Regions from separate parts of the Peribacillus sp. NPDC058002 genome, predicted to be linked through region 3. Evidence: riboswitches for the same ligand, from Rfam matches in the RefSeq annotation. Region 3 holds a riboswitch; each other region holds the start of a gene.
The links. Region 3 has a riboswitch for S-adenosylmethionine ahead of ACFVSH_RS13460 (methionine ABC transporter ATP-binding protein). Riboswitches for the same ligand answer to the same signal wherever they lie in the genome.
Positions count from the first base shown of each region.

Region 1: another riboswitch for S-adenosylmethionine. It lies ahead of ACFVSH_RS15230 (methionine biosynthesis PLP-dependent protein); the one in region 3 lies ahead of ACFVSH_RS13460 (methionine ABC transporter ATP-binding protein).
Region 2: another riboswitch for S-adenosylmethionine. It lies ahead of ACFVSH_RS07490 (O-acetylhomoserine aminocarboxypropyltransferase/cysteine synthase family protein); the one in region 3 lies ahead of ACFVSH_RS13460 (methionine ABC transporter ATP-binding protein).

Region 1 is NZ_JBHVQU010000084.1:5,205-12,236, forward strand. It holds gene ACFVSH_RS15210 (ABC transporter ATP-binding protein) at 1-482, shown strand, start outside; gene ACFVSH_RS15215 (ABC transporter ATP-binding protein) at 479-2,497, shown strand; gene ACFVSH_RS15220 (type B 50S ribosomal protein L31) at 2,629-2,877, shown strand; gene metC (cystathionine beta-lyase) at 2,990-4,171, opposite strand; gene ACFVSH_RS15230 (methionine biosynthesis PLP-dependent protein) at 4,168-5,280, opposite strand; SAM riboswitch class I at 5,367-5,480, opposite strand; gene fumC (class II fumarate hydratase) at 5,807-7,032, shown strand, end outside.
Region 2 is NZ_JBHVQU010000025.1:12,154-19,185, forward strand. It holds gene ACFVSH_RS07465 (acyl-CoA dehydrogenase family protein) at 1-128, shown strand, start outside; gene ACFVSH_RS07470 (arsenate reductase family protein) at 270-626, shown strand; gene gcvH (glycine cleavage system protein GcvH) at 721-1,104, shown strand; gene ACFVSH_RS07480 (toprim domain-containing protein) at 1,197-1,562, shown strand; gene ACFVSH_RS07485 (thioredoxin family protein) at 1,566-1,874, shown strand; SAM riboswitch class I at 2,007-2,112, shown strand; gene ACFVSH_RS07490 (O-acetylhomoserine aminocarboxypropyltransferase/cysteine synthase family protein) at 2,212-3,522, shown strand; SAM riboswitch class I at 3,640-3,752, shown strand; gene ACFVSH_RS07495 (methionine ABC transporter ATP-binding protein) at 3,906-4,940, shown strand; gene ACFVSH_RS07500 (methionine ABC transporter permease) at 4,933-5,601, shown strand; gene ACFVSH_RS07505 (MetQ/NlpA family ABC transporter substrate-binding protein) at 5,617-6,453, shown strand; gene ACFVSH_RS27090 (YuzK family famiily protein) at 6,618-6,758, shown strand.
Region 3 is NZ_JBHVQU010000066.1:9,579-16,610, reverse strand. It holds gene ACFVSH_RS13485 (zinc-dependent alcohol dehydrogenase family protein) at 1-761, shown strand, start outside; gene ACFVSH_RS13480 (amidohydrolase family protein) at 922-2,232, shown strand; gene ACFVSH_RS13475 (nuclear transport factor 2 family protein) at 2,825-3,193, shown strand; gene ACFVSH_RS13470 (hypothetical protein) at 3,289-3,459, shown strand; gene ACFVSH_RS13465 (GNAT family N-acetyltransferase) at 3,456-3,761, shown strand; SAM riboswitch class I at 3,890-4,001, shown strand; gene ACFVSH_RS13460 (methionine ABC transporter ATP-binding protein) at 4,302-5,318, shown strand; gene ACFVSH_RS13455 (methionine ABC transporter permease) at 5,339-5,989, shown strand; gene ACFVSH_RS13450 (MetQ/NlpA family ABC transporter substrate-binding protein) at 6,011-6,883, shown strand; gene ACFVSH_RS13445 (M20 family metallopeptidase) at 6,965-7,032, shown strand, end outside.

The DNA.
Region 1 (7,032 bases), on a different contig from region 3:
TCTCGAAATCTGTTAGGGAAAACATCTTGTTCGGTAAAATGGATGCAACGGAAGAGGAACTGGATAATGCTATCCGGCTTGCGGATTTTGAGAAGGACTTAATGATGCTGCCCAACCGTCTTGAGACACTCGTCGGTGAGAAGGGTGTCGCCCTATCTGGAGGGCAAAAGCAGAGGATCTCGATTGCCAGGGCACTGATCAAAAATCCGGAAATCCTTATATTGGATGATTCCTTATCCGCTGTAGATGCAAAAACGGAAACGACAATCATCGAAAATATCCAAAATGAACGTGCAGGGAAAACGACGATCATCACAACTCATCGCTTATCAGCCGTTCAGCATGCGGACAGAATTATCGTGTTGGACAGCGGAGAGATCATCGAAGAGGGGACTCATGCGGATTTACTGCAGAAGGATGGCTGGTATAGAGAACAATATGAACGACAGCAGGTTGACGAAGGAACGGAGGTGAAGTCATGAAGGTCGTAAAGAGACTTTTTAATTATGCTGCCCTTTATAAAAAATTGATCATTGGCGCCCTGATCATGCTGGCACTTTCGGTAGCCGCAGATTTAACGGGTCCTTTCGTTGCCAAGAGAATCATCGATTCACATATACTTGGCATTGAATCTACATGGTATGAAGCGGGTAAAGGAAAAGACGCTGTCAAGTATGATGGAAATTGGTATAAACGGGCCGATTACTTTGCAAAAGGTGAGAAGAAAGGCAGGGAAGTCCATATTCTGCAGGTGGGCAATCAATTTGTCTTCGTAAATGAAGCTGTCCCTACCGAGGGGCGCAGAACCTTGGAGAACCAATCGTTGACCATCAAGAAAGATGGGAAAGTGCAACATGCGCAAGCTGTGAAATTGACTAGTCAGGAAATGCTGCGGTTTTACCAACCGGAAATCCCGCGGATCATTAAGCTTGTGGCTTTTTATTTTAGTCTTGTCATCCTTTCCTCCATTTTTCAATATGGGCAGAGTTTTTATTTACAGAAAGCGGCGAACCGAATCATACAGAAGATGCGAAATGATATTTTCACTCATATTTCCCGTCTGCCGATACGTTATTTCGATAATATGCCAGCGGGTAAAGTTGTAGCCAGGGTCACAAATGATACGGAAGCGATTCGGGAATTATATGTAACCGTGCTCGCCAACTTCTTCTCGAGTACGATTAATATCTTCGGGGTACTGATTGCTTTGTATATTCTGGATCCACGAGTCGGTACCATTGGACTTTTACTTATTCCGATCATCGTTATCTGGACGATGGTATACCGCAAATTCGCCTCGAAATATAATCACATCATTCGGGAACGGGTCAGCGATATTAATGGGATGATCAATGAATCCATTTCTGGAATGAGCATCATCCAGGCATTTGGACGTGAAAAGGAGACAAAGCAATCTTTTGAAAATCTGAACCGGGAGCATTATTCCTATCAAAATAAAATGCTCCATTTGAATTCGTTGACGGGTGGAAACTTGATCGGGGTCATTAAGGTTTTGGCGCTAATGGCATTTGTCTGGTATTTCGGCGGGATTTCCCTTACAGCGAGTTCAGCCATTTCTTTAGGGATGATGTATGCAATTGTTGATTTGATCAGCCGCCTGCTTCATCCGCTTCACGGAATCGTCAATCAGTTCGCTAACCTTGAACAGGCACTTGTTGCAGGGGAGCGGGCATTCATTTTATTGGATGAGCAGGGATTGGCAGTCAGTGATGAAAACATGTCCAGATACAAAGGAAATGTGCAATTCGAAAATGTTTCTTTTGGTTATAAAGATAATGAATATGTGTTATGGGACATTTCCTTCTCCGCTAAACAAGGGGAAACGGTCGCTTTAGTTGGCCATACTGGGTCAGGAAAAAGTTCCATAATGAATTTATTGTTCCGTTTTTATGACAGTAGTGAAGGTCAAATCAAAATCGATGGCACGAATATATTGGATATCCCCCATCAGACACTTAGGGAGCATATGGGAATCGTCCTTCAGGATCCCTATTTATTTACTGGCACCATCGCTTCCAATATCAGTCTGAATCATAAAGGCATCACAAGGGAAATGGTTGAAAAATCATTAAGAGATGTAGGGGGGGACAAAGTGCTGAAGCATCTTCCTTTAGGGTTGGATGAACCTGTGATCGAAAAAGGGGGAACATTGTCTTCCGGACAGCGGCAGCTAATCTCTTTTGCACGTGCTCTTGCATTCAATCCGGCGATATTGATTTTGGATGAAGCGACAGCAAGCATCGATACTGAAACAGAGGCAATTATCCAGGAGGGAATGGAAGTGCTGAAAAAAGGGAGAACGACCTTCATCATTGCCCATAGACTTTCCACGATAAAAAATGCCGACCAAATTCTTGTACTGGATAAAGGGCGGATTGCTGAGCAAGGTACACATGAAGAATTAATGGAGTTAAAAGGGAAGTATTATAATATGTATGAACTGCAGGCTGGTCCGCATAAAGGCATGGCTGGCTGAACCAGAATAAGGATGGATAATCAAGACCAAACTATAATGAGGGTGTCGTAATCGGCACCCTCAAGCAAAAATGTTGATAATAGTAATCATTACGTTTAAGATATACCTATACAGACGATGAGGTGATTATAGTGAAACAAGAAATTCATCCAGATTATCGACAAGTGGTATTCATGGATACCAACAGTGGGTATAAATTTTTGACGGGCTCCACGAAAACGTCAAATGAAACGATCGAGTGGGAAGACGGCCAAACGTATCCATTATTAAAAGTGGAAATCAGTTCAGATACGCACCCTTTTTATACCGGAAAGCAGAAGTTTGCTGAAAAAGGCGGACGGGTGGATCGCTTCCTGGATAAATATAATATGAAGAAATGAGAGTCAGGCCATCGGGAAATCGATGGTCTTTTTTTATTACTGGGTTTGAAAAAGAGTTAATAATGATGCTAAGGAAAAGGGTGCCCATAATCATGAGGCACCCATCCTGAAATCATTTTGCAGCAACTGCTTCCCCTTTGGCAATATTAAAGAGGGCTGCATCGAAGTCCTTTATTAAATCGTCCGGATTTTCAAGTCCGACAGAGAGGCGGAGCAAGCTGTTCGTGATGCCTCGCTTTTCCCTTTCATCATCAGGCATGGCTGCATGGGACATTTTGGCTGGGTAAGATAAAATAGATTCGACCGCTCCAAGGCTTACGGCAAAAACAGGGAGCTCGACAGTGTTTACGAAAGAACGGAAGGCTTCCTCACTTTCCAATTCAAATGATAGGACCGCCCCCGCTCCAAGTGACTGGCCTTTCTGGATGGCGTGCTGTGGATGATCGGAAAGGCCGGGATAATACACTTTTTTCACCAATGGCTGTTCCTTTAAGTAGGCTGCAATCTTTTCTGCCCCTTTTTGTGAATGTTCCATTCTAACTGATAAGGTTTTCAAACCTCTCATTACAAGCCAGGCATCCTGGACACCAAGGACCGCTCCAAAGGAGTTTTGGAGCGAACCGAGTCTTGCGGCCAATTCCGGATCTTTCACTACCGCAAGCCCAGCTACCACATCACTATGTCCGGATAAAAACTTCGTCGCGCTATGAAGGACAACATCAGCACCCAGATTCAACGGTTTTTGCAATGCCGGGGTCAAGAATGTGTTATCAACAAAACTTAAGGCACCAGCTTTTTTGGCGATATCACATACGGCTTGAATATCGGTCACTTTAAGTAACGGATTTGAAGGCGTTTCGATATAGATGGCCCTGGTATTTGGCTGAACGGCAGCTTTGACGCTTTCAAGGTCCGTCATGTCCACGAAGGTATGCTCAATATTGAAACGAGTCAATACGCTTGTGACCATCCTGAATGTTCCGCCGTACACATCTTCGGAAATGACGATATGATCCCCGGCAGACAATAGCAGGAAGGCTGTTGAAATGGCAGCCATACCTGAAGAAAAAGCAAAGCCGTGAGTGCCTTCCTCAAGTTCGGCAATGATGTCTTCAAGTGCTTCGCGAGTCGGGTTCCCGCTTCTGCTGTAATCATATTTGCCAAATTGATCGATATCGGATTGATGGAAAGTCGATGCATGCTGAATGGGGACGCTCACACCGCCCGTTGCCGGATCGAATTTATGCTGATTATGAAGTAATTTCGTTTCAAAGCTAAAATCATGACCTGTCATCGTAGCGCCTCCCTTTTTACATGTGCGAATGCTTGCTGCAAGTCCTGAATCAAATCATCGCTATCCTCGATGCCAACGGAGAAGCGGAGCAGACGATTACAAACTCCATTTGCCGTTCTGACTTCAAGCGGTATATCGGCATGCGTTTGTGTGGCAGGATAGGTGATAAAGCTTTCAACCCCTCCAAGGCTTTCTGCAAAGGAAATTAATGAGAGCGATTGTAAAAAGGGGTTGACCGCCGATTCATCAATGATACGGAATGAAATCATGCCGCCTTTGCCGGGATACAATACGTCCGTGACACAATCATGTTCCGACAAGTAATCTACAAGTATTTTGGCATTCTTTTCATGACGCTCCATCCGCAATGCCAAGGTTTTCATTCCACGCATCAATAGCCAAGAATCAAAGGGGCTCAAGACAGCTCCGGTACCATTATGATGGAAGGCTAGTGCATCACATAATTCAGCGCCGCTAGCAACGATCAGTCCGGCGAGCACATCATTATGACCACCGAGATACTTGGTTGCACTGTGAATCACGATATCCGCTCCAAGCAGGATGGGTTGTTGAATAAGAGGCGTGTAAAAAGTATTATCAACGATCAATAGTAAATTATTTTGTTTGGCCAATGCGGCAACAGCGCTAATGTCCGTTTGCTGCATAAGAGGGTTAGTGGGAGTTTCGATGAAGATGGCTTTCGTGTGAGGAGTGATGGCTTTTTCTATATCCTCCAAACAACAAGTGTTTACATAGTCACACTGCAATCCCCATTTTTTAAAACCTTGTTCTAACAGACGATATGTACCACCATAAAGATCTTCGCTGACAATCCAGGCATCACCTGATTTAAAAAGGGCAAGGATAGTGGAAATGGCGGCCATTCCTGAACTGCAGGCATAACCTTGGTCGCCTTTTTCCAGATCGGCGATGGAACGCTCCAATAATTGGCGTGTAGGATTACCTGTCCTTGTGTAGTCGAATCCCGTCGATTGGCCAATTCCTTCATGGCGAAAAGCTGTTGAAAAGTATACTGGCGGATTGACTGTTCCTGTCGCCGTTTCGCTGCGGTTTCCTAATTGAGCAAGATATGTTTCAGTTTTGTACATGGTTTTCACTGCTCCTTTGAGTTATATAAAATAAAAAAAAGTCTTCTTTAAGAAGAAGACTTTGATTAAGTAAGGACGAGTCATTCTTCTTATCTTCCAAGTTCACAAACTTGTGGAATTAGCACCTTTTCATTGGTTTGAAACAAATGAAGGTTGCTGAGGTGTCATCGGGCCATTCCCTCTACCTCTCTCGATAAGAGTTTAGATTATTCAATTTCTTTTGAATTTACTATATATACAAAATACTGTCAAGGACATTTTGGGATGGATAATGCTTGGATGTTCATGTCCAGGTTAATTGGTGCCTAGTGCGACAACACTTTATGTATCTAAAAAAAAGAATATCCGAATCTTCATATAAACACGAAGGGTCATGCAATTTTCGGAAAAAGTGAAAGGTCAGCGGATATTTTTGCTTTAAAATAATAAAGTTTGTACAATGTATGGAGAGAAAGAATAATACGACATTATTCATTTCATATGCAAATTGGTCTCAATGAATAGTGCAAACATAGGAGGAGAACACATGGAATACAGAATCGAACGAGATACGATGGGTGAAGTGAAAGTTCCTGCTGATAAATATTGGGGAGCACAAACCGAGAGAAGCCGTAACAATTTCAAAATCGGTAACGAAAAAATGCCGATTGAATTAGTTCGTGCATTTGCATACGTTAAACAAGCTGCGGCAAAGGTGAACTATGATCTTGGTGATCTTTCGGAAGTTAAAAAGAATGCCATCGTCAAGATTTGCGGCGAAATCCTCGAAGGAACGCTAGATGAGCATTTCCCGCTTGTAGTTTGGCAAACGGGAAGCGGTACGCAAAGTAATATGAACGTGAATGAAGTGGTCGCTAACAAAGGAAATGAATGGTTAAAAGAAAACGGTGAATCGGAAACCCTTCATCCGAATGATGATGTTAACAAGGCACAGAGCTCCAATGATACTTTCCCGACAGCCATGCATATTGCTGCCTTTATGGAAGTCGCTGAAAAATTGGTTCCTGCCATTAAAGCTCTTCGTGATACATTCGATACAAAAGAAAAAGAATTTTGGGATGTCGTGAAAATTGGCCGGACACATCTTCAAGATGCTACACCATTAACATTGGGACAAGAGATTTCCGGCTGGAAAGCGATGCTCGACAAAAATCTAGCGATGATTGAGGAAAGCAGCCAAAAATTATTGAACCTTGCACTAGGAGGAACGGCTGTAGGAACCGGAATCAATACAAAAAAAGAATTCCCGGGACTTTCCGCCAAACAAATTGCAGCTGATACTGGATATCCTTTTGTCACATCTGATAATAAGTTCCATGCATTGACAAGCCATAACGAAATCGTCTACGCACACGGCGCTTTAAAAGCATTGGCAGCGGATTTAATGAAAATTGCGAACGATGTCAGATGGCTGGCAAGTGGTCCAAGAAGCGGAATCGGCGAAATAGCCATTCCGGAAAACGAGCCAGGCAGCTCCATCATGCCAGGTAAAGTCAATCCAACACAAAGTGAAGCGCTTACCATGATTGCAACTCAAATCGTGGGTAACGATGCTACAATTGGCTTTGCAGCAAGCCAAGGTAATTTTGAATTGAATGTATTCAAGCCTGTCATCATCTATAACTTCCTGCAAACGGTAAAATTATTGACGGAAGGCATTCATTCATTCAACGATAATTGTGCGGTGGGCATCACTGCAAATGAGGATAAAATCAAAGAAAATGTAGAACGTTCCCTTATGTTGGTAACAGC
Region 2 (7,032 bases), on a different contig from region 3:
CAGGCGATACTCTTCGAATCATGCTTTCGTCGCTCCGCAAGCTGACAAGACACAATCCGATCAATGTCATTGCGAAAAAACGTGAAGCCTCCGTAAAGGTGATCGAAGCGGAAAAATATGCTCTATAAGCAATGAATCAGAATCTGTAAAGGGAATGCCCGTAAAGGCATTCCCTTTATTTCCTTTGATGAAATCGCAACGGAAATTCAAAAGATATTTCGTTGTATTGCGTGCTGAAAACGGGTATTCTATTGATAGGTGGTGAAATGATGGGCTTAACATTATATTGGTACCCAAAATGCGGCACATGCCGTAACGCGAAGAAGTGGCTTGATAATCATGAACTGCAATATGAAGCGATCCATATAGCTGAAAATCCGCCTTCGCGAACAGAAATAGAAAAACTATATAAAATCAGCAATTTGGAATTGAAGAAGTTCTTCAATACTAGCGGTCAAAAATATCGGGAGCTGGGCTTAAAGGATAAGCTGAAAGAAGCTACTGAAGCAGAGATGCTTGATATATTGTCCACGGATGGCATGCTTCTGAAAAGGCCGATTGTTACAGATGGCACTAAAGTGACGGTAGGTTTCAAAGAAGAGCAATTCGAACAGGTTTGGAACTGAAATTTCACAAAATATTTGGTTAATTCCTTACTTAAACACACTATCTACCTTATAATGAAATAGATAAATAAGATGTACATATGGAGGGTTAATAATGACGACAACACCAAAAGAACTTCGTTACACTAAAGAACATGAATGGGTCAAAACGGAAGATGGAACAGTGCGCATTGGGATTACAGCTTTCGCACAGTCCGAGCTTGGGGACATCGTATTCGTTGAGCTTCCGGAAATCGGCGATGAATTGAAAGCGAACGAACCATTTGGAAGTGTTGAATCCGTTAAGACCGTTTCTGAGCTTTATGCACCTATCAGTGGCAAGGTTGTTGAAGTAAACGAAGATTTAAGTGACAACCCTGAATATGTAAATGAGTCTCCTTATGAAAAGGCATGGATGGTCGTGCTTGAACCATCTAATAGCAATGATATTGAAAACTTGATGAGCGCCGAAGAGTATGAGAGTTTAATCAACGGTTAAAAAGAAGGAGAGGGGGGACTGAATAGGCCTGCTCTCTTTTTCATTTTATACAGCGGCAGTTGCGCACATAATTCATGAGATGGAGTGATGACATGGAGTGGGGCGAATTCGATAAAGTGATCATTGTAGAAGGCAGTTCCGATAGAAGAAAAGTTGCCTCCGTTTTAAATGAAGATGTGGAAATAAGATGTACAAATGGGACCATATCATTAACTAAGCTGGATGAATTAGTGGATGAATTGATGGATCGTGATGTTTATCTCCTTTTTGACGCAGATGAATCAGGAGAAAAGCTGCGGAAGCAGTTCCGAAGGGAAATGCCGGAAGCGAACCACCTGTATATTAATAAAATGTACAAAGAAGTGGAAAGCTCACCCGAACATCATATCGCAACTGTGCTACTATCTGCCAATATGAATGTGAAAATGAAATTTTTAAGTCAAAGGGTGAACGACTAATTGATGCAGGAATGGAAAGAAGAAGAGTGTAAGCTTGCTGTTGAAAATGGGGAAACCTTTTGCTTATATTTATATACGCCTTTATGCGGCACTTGTCAGGTCGCCTCCAAGATGCTGACGATATCCTTGGAGCTGTTCCCGGAATTGAAGGCAGGCAAAATGAATATGAACTATGTCCAAGCAATTGCCGAATCATATGAAATCGAAAGTGTGCCCTGTTTATTGCTTTTCAAAAAAGGAAAGCTGCACAAAAAAATATATGCCTTTCAATCCGTTCCTTATTTGTACGGATTGCTTAAGGAAATCAGCTAAGAAACCAATCAGAGCCGTGGTTGGTTTCTTTGTTGCGGACATTTGAATTAAACAAAGAATATTCTAACAATTAATTGACTGATTTATTCTAAAATGATATATTTTGAATTAAGTAATGGCAGAATTTAATAGTTCTTATCAAGAGTGGCGGAGGGACTGGCCCGACGAAGCCCGGCAACCGGTATAATTTTATATACGGTGCTAATTCCAGCAGAGTGTTGGCTCTGGTAGATGAGGTGTGTTCTTGAGACCTCTTCTTGTTGAAGTGGTTTTTTTGTTTATAAAAGGCCAGATATCATATAATTCCAACTAAATCCATAGAAAAAGGTGAAACCATATGTCAGGGAAAAAGTTGCGTTTCGAAACATTGAGTGTTCATGGCGGTCTGCAAACTGATGAAACAGGTGCCCGTGCAGTTCCTATCTACCAAAGCAATGCATACTTGTTCAAAGACACCGACCATGCAGCGAATTTATTTGGCCTAAAGGAGAATGGCTATATATATACACGGCTTCATAATCCCACGGTCAGCGTTTTTGAGGAAAGAATGGCCTTATTGGAAGGTGGCATCGGCGGATTGGCAACAGCAAGTGGAATGGCTGCCATCTCACTTTCAATCCTGAACATTGCCGCTGCAGGTGATGAGATTGTTTCAGCCTCTACATTATATGGCGGTACTTATAACCTTTTTGAAAATACTCTTCCTAAATATGGGATCAAAGTGAAGTTCGTTTCTCCCGATGATCCTGAAAATTTCAAAAGGGCGATTACGCCAAGAACTAAAGCCATTTTTGCCGAAACGATCGGTAATCCAAGTTTGAGGGTGCTTGATATTGAAGCGGTGGCGAAAATCGCCCATGAAGCCGGCATACCTTTAATCATTGATAATACCTTTGCAACACCATATCTTTGCAGACCAATTGATTTTGGCGCGGACATCGTCATCCATTCCGCTACAAAATGGCTTCTGGGAAATGGAACGACACTAGGCGGTGTCATCGTGGATGGAGGGAAGTTCGATTGGAACTCGCCAAACTACCCTGGCTTCACGGAGCCTGACCCAAGTTACGACGGTCTGGTATACGCCGAGGCAGTTGGACCTGCCGCATTCATAACGAAAGCCCGAGTCCAGTTACTTCGTGATTTAGGCCCTGCGCTAAGTGCCCAAAGTGCATTCCAGTTTACGCTTGGACTTGAAACGCTGCATGTAAGGATGAAAGAGCATCTATCAAACACCAAGTCTGTCATTGAATATTTAAAAAACCATCCTGCCGTGACTTGGGTTTCGCATCCTGGTGATGAGGATCATCCCGATAAGGCCCTTGCGGATAAATATTTGCCTAAGGGAGCTGGATCTGTCGTGACTTTTGGAATACAAGGTAATCGCGAAGCTGGGGCAAAACTTATCAATTCGGTGGAATTATGGTCCCATGTGGCGAATGTAGGGGATGCGAAGAGCTTGATCATCCACCCAGCCAGTACGACCCATCAACAATTGAATGAGGCGGGTCTTGCGAAAGCGGGTGTAAGTGCCGATCAAGTCCGTTTATCAATTGGGATTGAAAATGTAGACGACTTAATAGAAGATTTAGAGCAGGCAATTGAAAAAGCGACGAATATCGTCTCCTTGACTTCCAAAACGCTTTAAGCAAAGTTCCTGTTCATCCTTGAACTAGAAATAATATACATTGCGCTCCTTTTTTATCTATGATAAAATTTCTCCATACTAAAGAACTTAATGATGTACAAATATTCTATATATTAGCTCTTATCAAGAGAGGTGGAGGGATGTGCCCGATGAAACCCGGCAACCGACAAGGAGATTTCCTTGGAAAGGTGCCAATTCACACAAAGTTTAATTACTTTGGAAGATGAGAGAAAGGCCTGTTTCTTCACCTGCCTTTCTGCTCATGCAGAAAGGTTTTTTCTGTTTTAATGGGGAAAACATGTGCATGATATGAGAAACAGACTAATAATGTAAAGAAATCAACTAAGTTCATAGGTTTTATTGGATAAAAGAGGTGAGGATTAATGATTACATTGACGAAAGTCAGTAAGCTGTTCCGAACAGGAAAAGGAAACAGTGAGACGATCAAGGCTGTAAATAATGTGAATGTTGAAATAAATAAAGGCGAGATTTTCGGTATCATCGGTTACAGTGGAGCGGGGAAAAGTACTTTGATCAGAATGCTCAATGGATTGGAAACTCCTACAGAGGGATCCGTTGTGGTGGCTGAGAAGGAAATTTCAAAAATTAAAGGGGCTCAGCTCCGTAAGGCCCGTCAAGAAATCAGCATGATTTTCCAACATTTCAATCTATTATGGTCAAGGACCGTTCAGGAAAATATTTCTTTCCCATTGGAAATTGCAGGAGTTTCTAAAACTGAACGAACCAATCGTGTGAACGAGTTGATCAAGTTAGTCGGACTGGAAGGCAGGGAAAAGGCCTATCCTTCACAATTAAGCGGAGGGCAAAAGCAAAGGGTGGGAATAGCCAGGGCTCTGGCAAATGACCCTAAAGTGCTGCTGTGTGATGAAGCGACATCTGCCTTGGATCCACAGACTACCGACTCCATACTCGAATTGCTTGTTGACATCAATCAGCGCCTAGGATTGACGATCGTCTTGATAACACATGAAATGCATGTAATACGTAAAATCTGTCATCGCGTCGCCGTGATGGAAAACGGGCAAGTTGTTGAACAGGGTCCTGTCCTGGATGTTTTCAAGAATCCTAAAGAACAAATGACAAAGCGTTTCGTGCAGCAGGTAACTGAACCAGAAGAAACGAAAGAAACGATGGACCATTTGCTCGAACGTTATCCTGCAGGCAAAGTGATTCAATTGACCTTTGTAGGTGATCATGCAGAAAGCCCGTTGATCACCAAGCTTGTACGTAACTTCGAGTTGGATGTCAATATCGTTCAAGGTAAGATATCCCAAACAAGAAGCGGTTCATATGGAACATTGTTTATCCATCTTGATGGCACAGAGGATGAAATGCTCCGCGCAATCGAATTCATTAAAGCACAGCAAGTAGGCGTGGAGGTGATTACTCATGCTTGAAGAATTATTGCCGAATATTGATTGGGAAGACATTATTGAAGCAACGAAAGAAACGCTATACATGACAAGCGTCTCTGTAGTGGCAACCTTTTTTATAGGCATAATATTAGGATTGATCCTGTTCCTGACAGGGAAGGGTAATATGTGGGAAAACCGGGTAATTAACGGGGTCATGAGTGCTATCGTTAATATATTCCGTTCCATTCCATTTCTTATTTTGATCGTGCTGCTCATTCCTTTCACTAAGGCACTTGTCGGTTCCATGATCGGAGAGAACGCTGCATTGCCGGCACTTATTATCGGTGCAGCCCCATTTTATGCGCGTATGGTTGAAATCGGCCTTCGTGAAATCGATAAAGGTGTAATTGAAGCCGCTAAATCCATGGGGGCAAAAACGAGCACGATCATTTGGAAGGTCCTTCTTCCAGAGTCGATGCCTGCCCTTATTTCCGGGATTACGGTAACATCGATTGCATTGGTTGGATATACCGCAATGGCCGGGGTCATCGGCGCAGGCGGACTTGGTAATCTAGCCTATTTGGAAGGCTATCAAAGAAATCAAAATGACGTTACGCTTGTGGCGACTATCGTTATTCTAATTATCGTCTTCATAATTCAAATTATTGGAGATGTGATTACATCTAAATTGGATAAAAGATAAAGGGAGATGAATAGGATGAAAAAGTTTTTAGGATTTGCATTAATTTTAGTGTTATCTATCGCTTTGGCTGCTTGTGGAAGTGAAAAGGATAAAAGCGGCGGTGATACAGAAAAAGAATCGAAAAAATTAGTTGTAGGGGCATCCAATGTTCCGCATGCTGAAATCCTTGAGGAAGCTAAGCCGCTTCTTAAAGAAAAAGGAATCGATTTGGAAATCGAAACATTCCAGGACTATGTTTTACCGAATAAGGCGTTGAATGATAAGGAATTGGATGCTAACTATTTTCAGCACATTCCTTACTTAGAGTCGCAAATTAAAGAAAATGGATATGATTTCGTCAATGCTGGGGGAATCCATATCGAGCCAATAGCACTATACTCTCAAAAATATAAAAGCATCGATAAACTTCCTAATGGAGCAACGATCATTTTGAGCAGCTCTGTCGCTGACCATGGACGCGCTTTATCCCTGTTGGAAAAGAATGGCCTCATCAAGTTGAAAGAGGGCATCGATAAAACGACAGCTACAACGAAAGACATCATTGAAAATAAGAAAAACCTTAAATTCGACGCTGAATATGAAGCGGCATTACTTCCAAAAATCTATGAAAGCGGCGAAGGCGATGCTGTTTTGATCAACTCTAACTATGCAATCGACGCTGGCTTGGACCCATTGAAAGATTCAATTGCGATTGAAGATTCCGAATCACCTTATGTGAATGTCATCGCTGTAAACAAAGGCGATGAAAATAAAGAAGAAATCAAAGCGCTTGTAGAAGTGTTGCATTCTAAAAAAATTCAAGATTTCATCCTTAAGGAATACAAAGGTGCAGTTGTACCGGCGGATAAATAATTCAAGAATGGCGGCCTGATTTAATTCAGGCCGTTTTTTTATGTTTAATCATGAAAGTGAAGGGTATAGAGGTAATGAAGGCATTAAAATGATACACAAATTTGAAAGGATGGTTCACTATCAATACTCTGGATTTAAATGTAACAAGCGAAATGGAAAAGGCGATGCAGTCTTCACATGGGATTGGCTACAGTGAGTACAGTAGAAACTTAGACCTCCGTATCGAGGTTGAGAAAGAACGGGATAGGGAACATGTAAAGTGCAATAAAATGGTCCAGAACCTACAACGCAAAATTCACGGATAAGCATATAAAAGAGTTCTTTAAAAGATCGGTCTGTAGAGGTAAAATGGAAAGTGGTCCATAAATAAGGGTTGCCTTATTGGATAAACTTACATAGTGCCTGGCAGTCCGATTTTTTCTTTTTAAAGCGGAACGTTCATACCTTGCAATCGAATTCTTTGAGCATATATTAATAAGGATGAAGATTTGCTGAATAATAAGATAATTTTAACAAAAACTAAAATAAGTATAGATATGCAGTAAACAGGCCATATCTGTTAGTATTGTAAGAATAGGA
Region 3 (7,032 bases):
AAGAGGTGGGTCCATCGGTTTCGAACGAGCTGATAGGCAAGCGTGTTCTGCCTTTGCGCGGTGAAGGGACCTGGCAGGAATATGTTAAAACATCAGCGGATTTGGCCATCGTCATTCCCGATTCGATCGAGGATTATATTGCAGCGCAATTATATATAAACCCGATAACCGCATGGCTAATCTGTACAGAAGTATTGGCATTGAAACCGGATGATGTATTACTCGTAAATGCTTGCGGATCTGCCATTGGGCGTATCCTTGCCCAGTTATCCAAGATACTTGGATTTAAGCTGATTGCTGATACGAGAAACAATAAGTATACGGAGGAACTGCTTAAACTTGGTGCTTCATATGTGATCGATACGTCCCGATCATCCTTGCATGATGAAGTGATGGAATGGACGAATGGGCGCGGAGCGAAAGCGGCCATAGATTCAGTGGGCGGCAACGATGGTTCAGAGCTAGCTTTTTGTGTTCGGCCTAATGGCATCTTATTAACGATCGGCCTTTTATCAGGACAGTCTGTAAATTGGGCGGAAATTTCACAAAGGACAAAAGTGGAAGTTAAAATGTTTCATCTTCGGCATTGGAATCAGCAGGCTTCTGTACAAACTTGGCATGAAATGTTTAACCTTTTGTTGGGTTTCATTAATGATAAAAGATTGAAGTTCATGATGCCGGCTTCCTACTACAGCCTTCAAGATGTGCAAAAAGCCATTCAAGTCGCCAGCAATGGAGGGAAGATTTTCTTAAACAACTAATTTCGCATGAGTCATGCATCTTGGAGCTCTTCCAATAGGTTCCTAAGGTAAATGAAAATGACCCCTGATAATATGGAATTACTTGATTACCTGTAAGGTGCTAGTTTAGAATGCGGAATAGACCATGTTGATACATGATACGACTTTGGAGGAACTACTTATGAAAACCATATATGTGAATGCTATATTTTTTACTATGGACAAGGAAAATCAAATCTTTGAAAACGGCATGATGATTGTACAAGATCGTACCATATCCTACATCGGCCAGCATGATGAACAACAATTGGCAGATGCAGATCAAGTGGTCAACCTTGGCGGGAAATGGATCATGCCAGGCCTTGTGAATGCCCATTCGCATATTGTAATGACCCTTTTACGCGGTATCGGGGACGATATGCTGCTGAAGCCATGGCTTGAAACGAAAATATGGCCGCTTGAAAGCCAGTTTACAACGGAAATCGCCTCTGTAAGCTCTCAGCTTGGCATTATGGAAATGATGAAATCAGGAACCACGACATTTTCGGATATGTTTAATCCGAATGGAATAGATGCAGGTGCTGTCATGGAGACGATAGGCGAAACAGGAGTGCGCGGAGCCTTCTCCTACACGATCTTCAGCTTGGGTACCGAAAAAGACCAAAAAGCGAACCTCATGGGGGCAGAAATGTTTTCAAAAAACTATAAAACGTTTGCCGATGGACGCCTGACTGCCATGGTCGCCCCACATAGCCCATATGCCTGCACACCTGAAGCGATCATGGAAAGTGCACGGATTGCAAAAGAGAATGATTTGATGGTGCACATCCACGTATCGGAAACGGATTTTGAAATCCTCGACATCCAAAAGCGTTACGGATCCCGTCCTGTCGAGCACCTTCGCCGTCTAGGTCTGTTCGATCAGCCTACCGTGATGGCACATGGTGTGGTTCTCAATGATGAAGAGCGGGCGATACTGAAACAGCATGATGTTCGCGTTGCCCACAATCCAATCAGTAACCTGAAGCTCGGATCTGGAATTGCCGATGTCGTCAGCCTTCTTGATGCAGGCATTAAAGTGGGAGTAGCAACAGATGGCGTCGCCTCCAATAACAACTTCGATATGTTCGAAGAAATGAGGACAGCTGCATTACTGCAAAAAGGAATCTATAAGGATGCCACTAAATTCTCTGCCCAAACAGCACTAGCCATGGCCACAAGAATGGGAGCAGAAGCGATAGGCATGAGCCATACAGGATCACTGGAAGCTGGTAAAAAAGCAGATTTCATCACCATTTACCCATATGACAAAGAACACCTGCAGCCGCTGAGTGAAGCCTATTCGCACCTGCTTTATGCAGCACGCGGAAATGATGTTTGTGATGTGTATATCGATGGCAAAATGGTCGTGAAAGAAAGACATTGCTTAACGATCGATGAAGAAAAAGTAATCGCCGAAACGAATCGCCTGCAAGGTACACTATCACGTTAACCTGGTGGGAAAACAAACGGATGCACAGAAAAAGGAGCTGCCATTTGCAGCTCATTCGAGTTTGTAGACAAAAGGGGTGCAGTGTGAATATTTAAACAAAGTTGCTTGGAACGGAAGGTACGAGACTCCTGCGGGAAAGCGAGTCCAAGGGAGACCCCACAGGCGCCAAGAGCGCCGAGGAGGCTCCCGGACCGCCCGCGGAAAGCGAGTGCCTGGAGTGGAAATCAACATTCATATTTTAACTCCCAATCTTAACATCGAGTTTGTCTACAGTCTGAAAGGAGCTGCCATTTGCAGCTCCTTCTTTTTATGGACCCAATGATGAAGATGTGGGAGGACCAGTAAGGAATAGTTCGCAGCGAATGGCCGTCAAAAAGGAATGACCGCTAGTAATGTAGAATAAATTGTAACTAACACTCTGAAATCCGTCCTGAGTCCAGTTTCTTGGAAATATGGAAACAAAGTAGGTATGGCAAAAATGGTTAAATACAAAAAATGCTGCTGACCGCAAAATATTAACCAACTGGATAAAAAATCTTTGCCACAATGGATCATGAATTTCACCAATAGCTGAAAAAGGAGGACAAGATGAATGGATAGTGAATCTTCATTATTAAAAGAGCATTTGTATCAGCTAGAGGAGAAATTGTTAAAATCTGAAGTCCGTAAATCACCAGAAGAGCTTTCAATATTATTGAAAGATGATTTCTTTGAGTTCGGCAGTTCGGGTAACATATGGTCTAAAAACGATTTTTTGGGACAAGAGGGAGCCGGATCGGTGAAGATGACAATAAGTCAATTTGATATGCATCCATTGTCTGAGGATACCGTTTTAACGACGTACCGGATTTTTGATGAAGATAAAGTGGAACATACCTTAAGGAGTTCAATCTGGAAATGTACGAATGGAAGATGGCAAATGTTTTTTCATCAAGGCACGAAAACGAAAGGGCCCCGCTAGGCCTATTATTTATGAATAAGAATTATCATAAAAATGCGTAAGTAAAATGAGATTTGCTTGTTTAAAAAAATATTTCAATAAAATGATTGGGGTGGGTGAATCTGATCTTTCGTACCATTGATACCGATAAAGATAAAGAGATTATCATTAAATTTAGGAAAGATTCCTATGTTGTAAGTTTTGGATCTGAAGATGGTTTTGGAGATGAGAATACATATCTGCAACGAATGAAAGAACGGGTCCGGAAATTTCCGGATGACAGGTGATCATTGAAAAGGACCAAGAACCGATTGGCCAGATGGAACTTCAAATTCGGGAGTATGAAGGAACAGAGATTGGCTATGTGAATCTTTTTTATCTTATTCCCGATTACCGCAGTAAAGGCCTTGGCAAGGAATTGGTTCGCTATGCAGAAAACTTTTTCAGGCAATTTAACGTCTCCGAATATCATTTAAGGGTTTCTCCGGATAATGGAAGGGCGATTCGTTTATATACGAATTCAGGCATGAAGAAGATAAGCGAAGAAAATGAAAAATACCTTGTATGGAGAATGAGCAAATCGATTTAAAGTTATATTGATATAATTAAAATCTATCAATTCACTATACTATAAAAATATTTAGCGTGATGAAAAATATGGTTGACTTTAGAGAAATTAGAATATATAGTGAAGGACATAATTAAATATAACGTTAATTCTTATCAAGAGATGTGGAGGGACTTGGCCCTATGATACCTCGGCAGCGGGTTTTTACTTTTGTAAAAATACTGTGCTAATTCCAACGGACGAAAGTTTGAAAGATAAGAAGGAGCTTTTCTTAGATAATTAATTTAAGAGTTTACTCTTTTTTTATGTCTAAAAGAGGCCTCTTCTGTCTGATGACGGAAGAGGCCTCTTTTGTTTATTCAAAATGTATATGGTTATTTGGAGAATTGGTGCAATTACTCGTAAGTTTGGCAGATTTACTCGTGAGTTTCACGCATTTACTCGTGAATTCCGCGCATTTACTCGTGAATTCCAAAAATTTAACCCTATCATTATGAAACTTGGCAAAGCTCTTCTCTAGATAATGAATTCGTACAAATAAACAGCATGGGGGGAGATTGGATGATTGAGTTTCAACATGTCAAAAAGGTTTATCAAACAAAGAAACAGACTGTCGAGGCTTTGAAGGGCATCAATTTGACAGTGGAAAAGGGGGATATATTCGGTGTAGTCGGTTATAGCGGGGCCGGGAAGAGTACGTTGATCAGGTTGGTCAATTTGCTTGAACATCCTTCAGATGGTTCGGTGATTGTTGGGGGCAAGGATTTAACCAAATTGAACCCGAAGGAATTGCGGGCAGAAAAGAAAAAAATCGGGATGATTTTTCAGCATTTTAATTTGCTGAACTCAAAGACCGTTTTTGATAATATCGCCATGCCGCTGATTTTATCGGGAACCCCTGGTAAAGAAATCAAAAAGCGGGTAGGAGAGCTGTTGGAGTTCGTTGGCTTATCGAGCAAAGCAAAGAGTTATCCGGAACAATTATCCGGCGGCCAAAAGCAGCGGATCGGCATTGCGAGAGCATTGGCTACCAATCCATCGATCTTATTGTGTGATGAGGCTACCTCGGCATTGGATCCACAAACAACGAGTGCTGTTCTGCAGCTCTTAAAGAAAATCAATAAAGAATACAATATCACCATTCTGCTAATCACTCATGAGATGTCTGTCATTAGGGAAATTTGCAATAAGGTAGCGGTCATGGAGGGCGGATGTGTCGTTGAACAAGGTTCGGTTTTCGAAGTTTTTGCGAAGCCGCAAACGGATATTGCAAAAAACTTCGTGAGAACGGTCATACATGACGAAATCCCACAAAGTTTCCTAAAAAGCATAGGGTCCCATATCCCGATTATTTGGAAAATTAATTTTATTGGAACTACTTCGGGTACTCCTTTACTTTCAACGATCTCGAAGAAATATGATGTTCATTTAAGTGTTTTATCAGCCAATATTTCTGAAATTCAGGAAACGCCTTTCGGGAATTTGATCATCGAAGTGACCGGGAACAAAAATGAGGTGGAAAAGGCTTATCAATATATTAAAGACGAGGGGATTCTCGTCCAGGAGGTGCAGATTTAATGGTTAATACGCTTTGGGGAATGGAAATAACGGCAGATCAGCTGTCGACAGCTTTCGGTGACACACTTTATATGGTAGCCATCTCATTGGTATTTTCCGGATTGATTGGGCTTCCGCTCGGTATCCTGCTTGTCATTACAAGAAAGGGTCACATCCTGGAGAATAAATGGGTCTTTAATGTATTGAACCCGATCATCAATATATTGCGGTCGGTTCCTTTCATCATCTTGCTTGTAGCACTTATTCCGTTTACAAGAATGATTGTAGGCAGTGCAATCGGAACGAATGCGGCCATTGTTCCGTTAATCTTTTACGCGGCCCCTTATATTGCCCGGCTTGTGGAGAACTCCCTGTTGGAAGTGGACAAAGGGATCATCGAGGCAGCTCAGGCGATGGGGGCGACGACATGGCAAATCATTTACCGCTTTTTGATTCCCGAGGGACTTAGTTCATTGATCCTTACATTTACAACAGCGACAATCGGGCTTGTTGGTTCTACGGCCATGGCAGGTGCCGTCGGTGCAGGCGGGGTCGGAGATCTAGCTTTGGCTTACGGTTATCAAAGGTTCGATACGATGACGATGATCGTCACGGTGGCGGCGCTCGTGATCATCGTTCAATTATTGCAATCCACCGGGAATTTCGTTTCAAGAAAAATCAGAAGAAGATAAACATAACAGGAGGTAGGAGAAATGAAGAAAATCTTATTAACGATCATCGTATTGGCATTGGCCATCGTGTCTGCAGCATGCGGGAAAAAAGAAGGTGCATCAGGCGGTTCGGATGATGTGAAAACAGTGAAAGTCGGTGTCAGCAGCGGGGATACGAGAACATGGGAATATATTGTCGATATAGCGAAAGAGGAAGGGCTTAATATCGAACTGGTCACTTTCAATGATTATATCCAACCGAACCTTGCGTTAAGTGAAGGTGAAATCGATGCCAATTCATTCCAAACGGTCGCTTACTTCGATGAATTCGTTCAAGATCAAAATCTGAAATTAGAGGCCATCGGGTCGACTGTCATTGCGCCCATGGGCCTTTATTCGAAAAAACATAAAAGTCTTAAGGATCTTCCGGATGGTGCTACGATTGCCGTTCCGAATGAAGCGACAAACTTCGGCCGTGCACTGCTCCTTCTTCAGGAAGCTGGATTGATTACATTGAAAAAGGAATTCAATGGATCGGGATCATTGGAAATCATTAAGGATAATCCGAAAAAATTGAAAATCCAGCCTGTTGCTGCCGGCAATACGCCTCGTTTATTGGATGATGCCGATGCTTCAGCCATCAATAATAACTTTGCTGTCGAAGCGGGCCTTACTTTAAAAGATTCATTATTCCATGAAAGTAAAACGGCGAAACCATATATTAATATCATTGCAGTTAAAAAGGGAAATGCCGATCGTCCTGAGCTGCAAAAATTAGTGGAGCTTTATCAATCGAAAAAAGTGGAAGCGTTCATAGAAAAAACGTTTAAAGGAAACACCATTCCTGCATATGTTTCTGTCGATGAATTGGTCAATTACCAGGATGCTTGGACAAAACCAGCAAATGAAAAATAATGCTTGAGACCAAGTGGAGGAATGCCGGATGGATGCAAGATGCCTATCCGGCTCCTTAAACCAAAAAGGGGAGATACGAATATGGCGAGAGAATTAGTGCAGAAGCAGCATCAGCAGATCATTGAAGATCACATCGACCTTCATTCCAA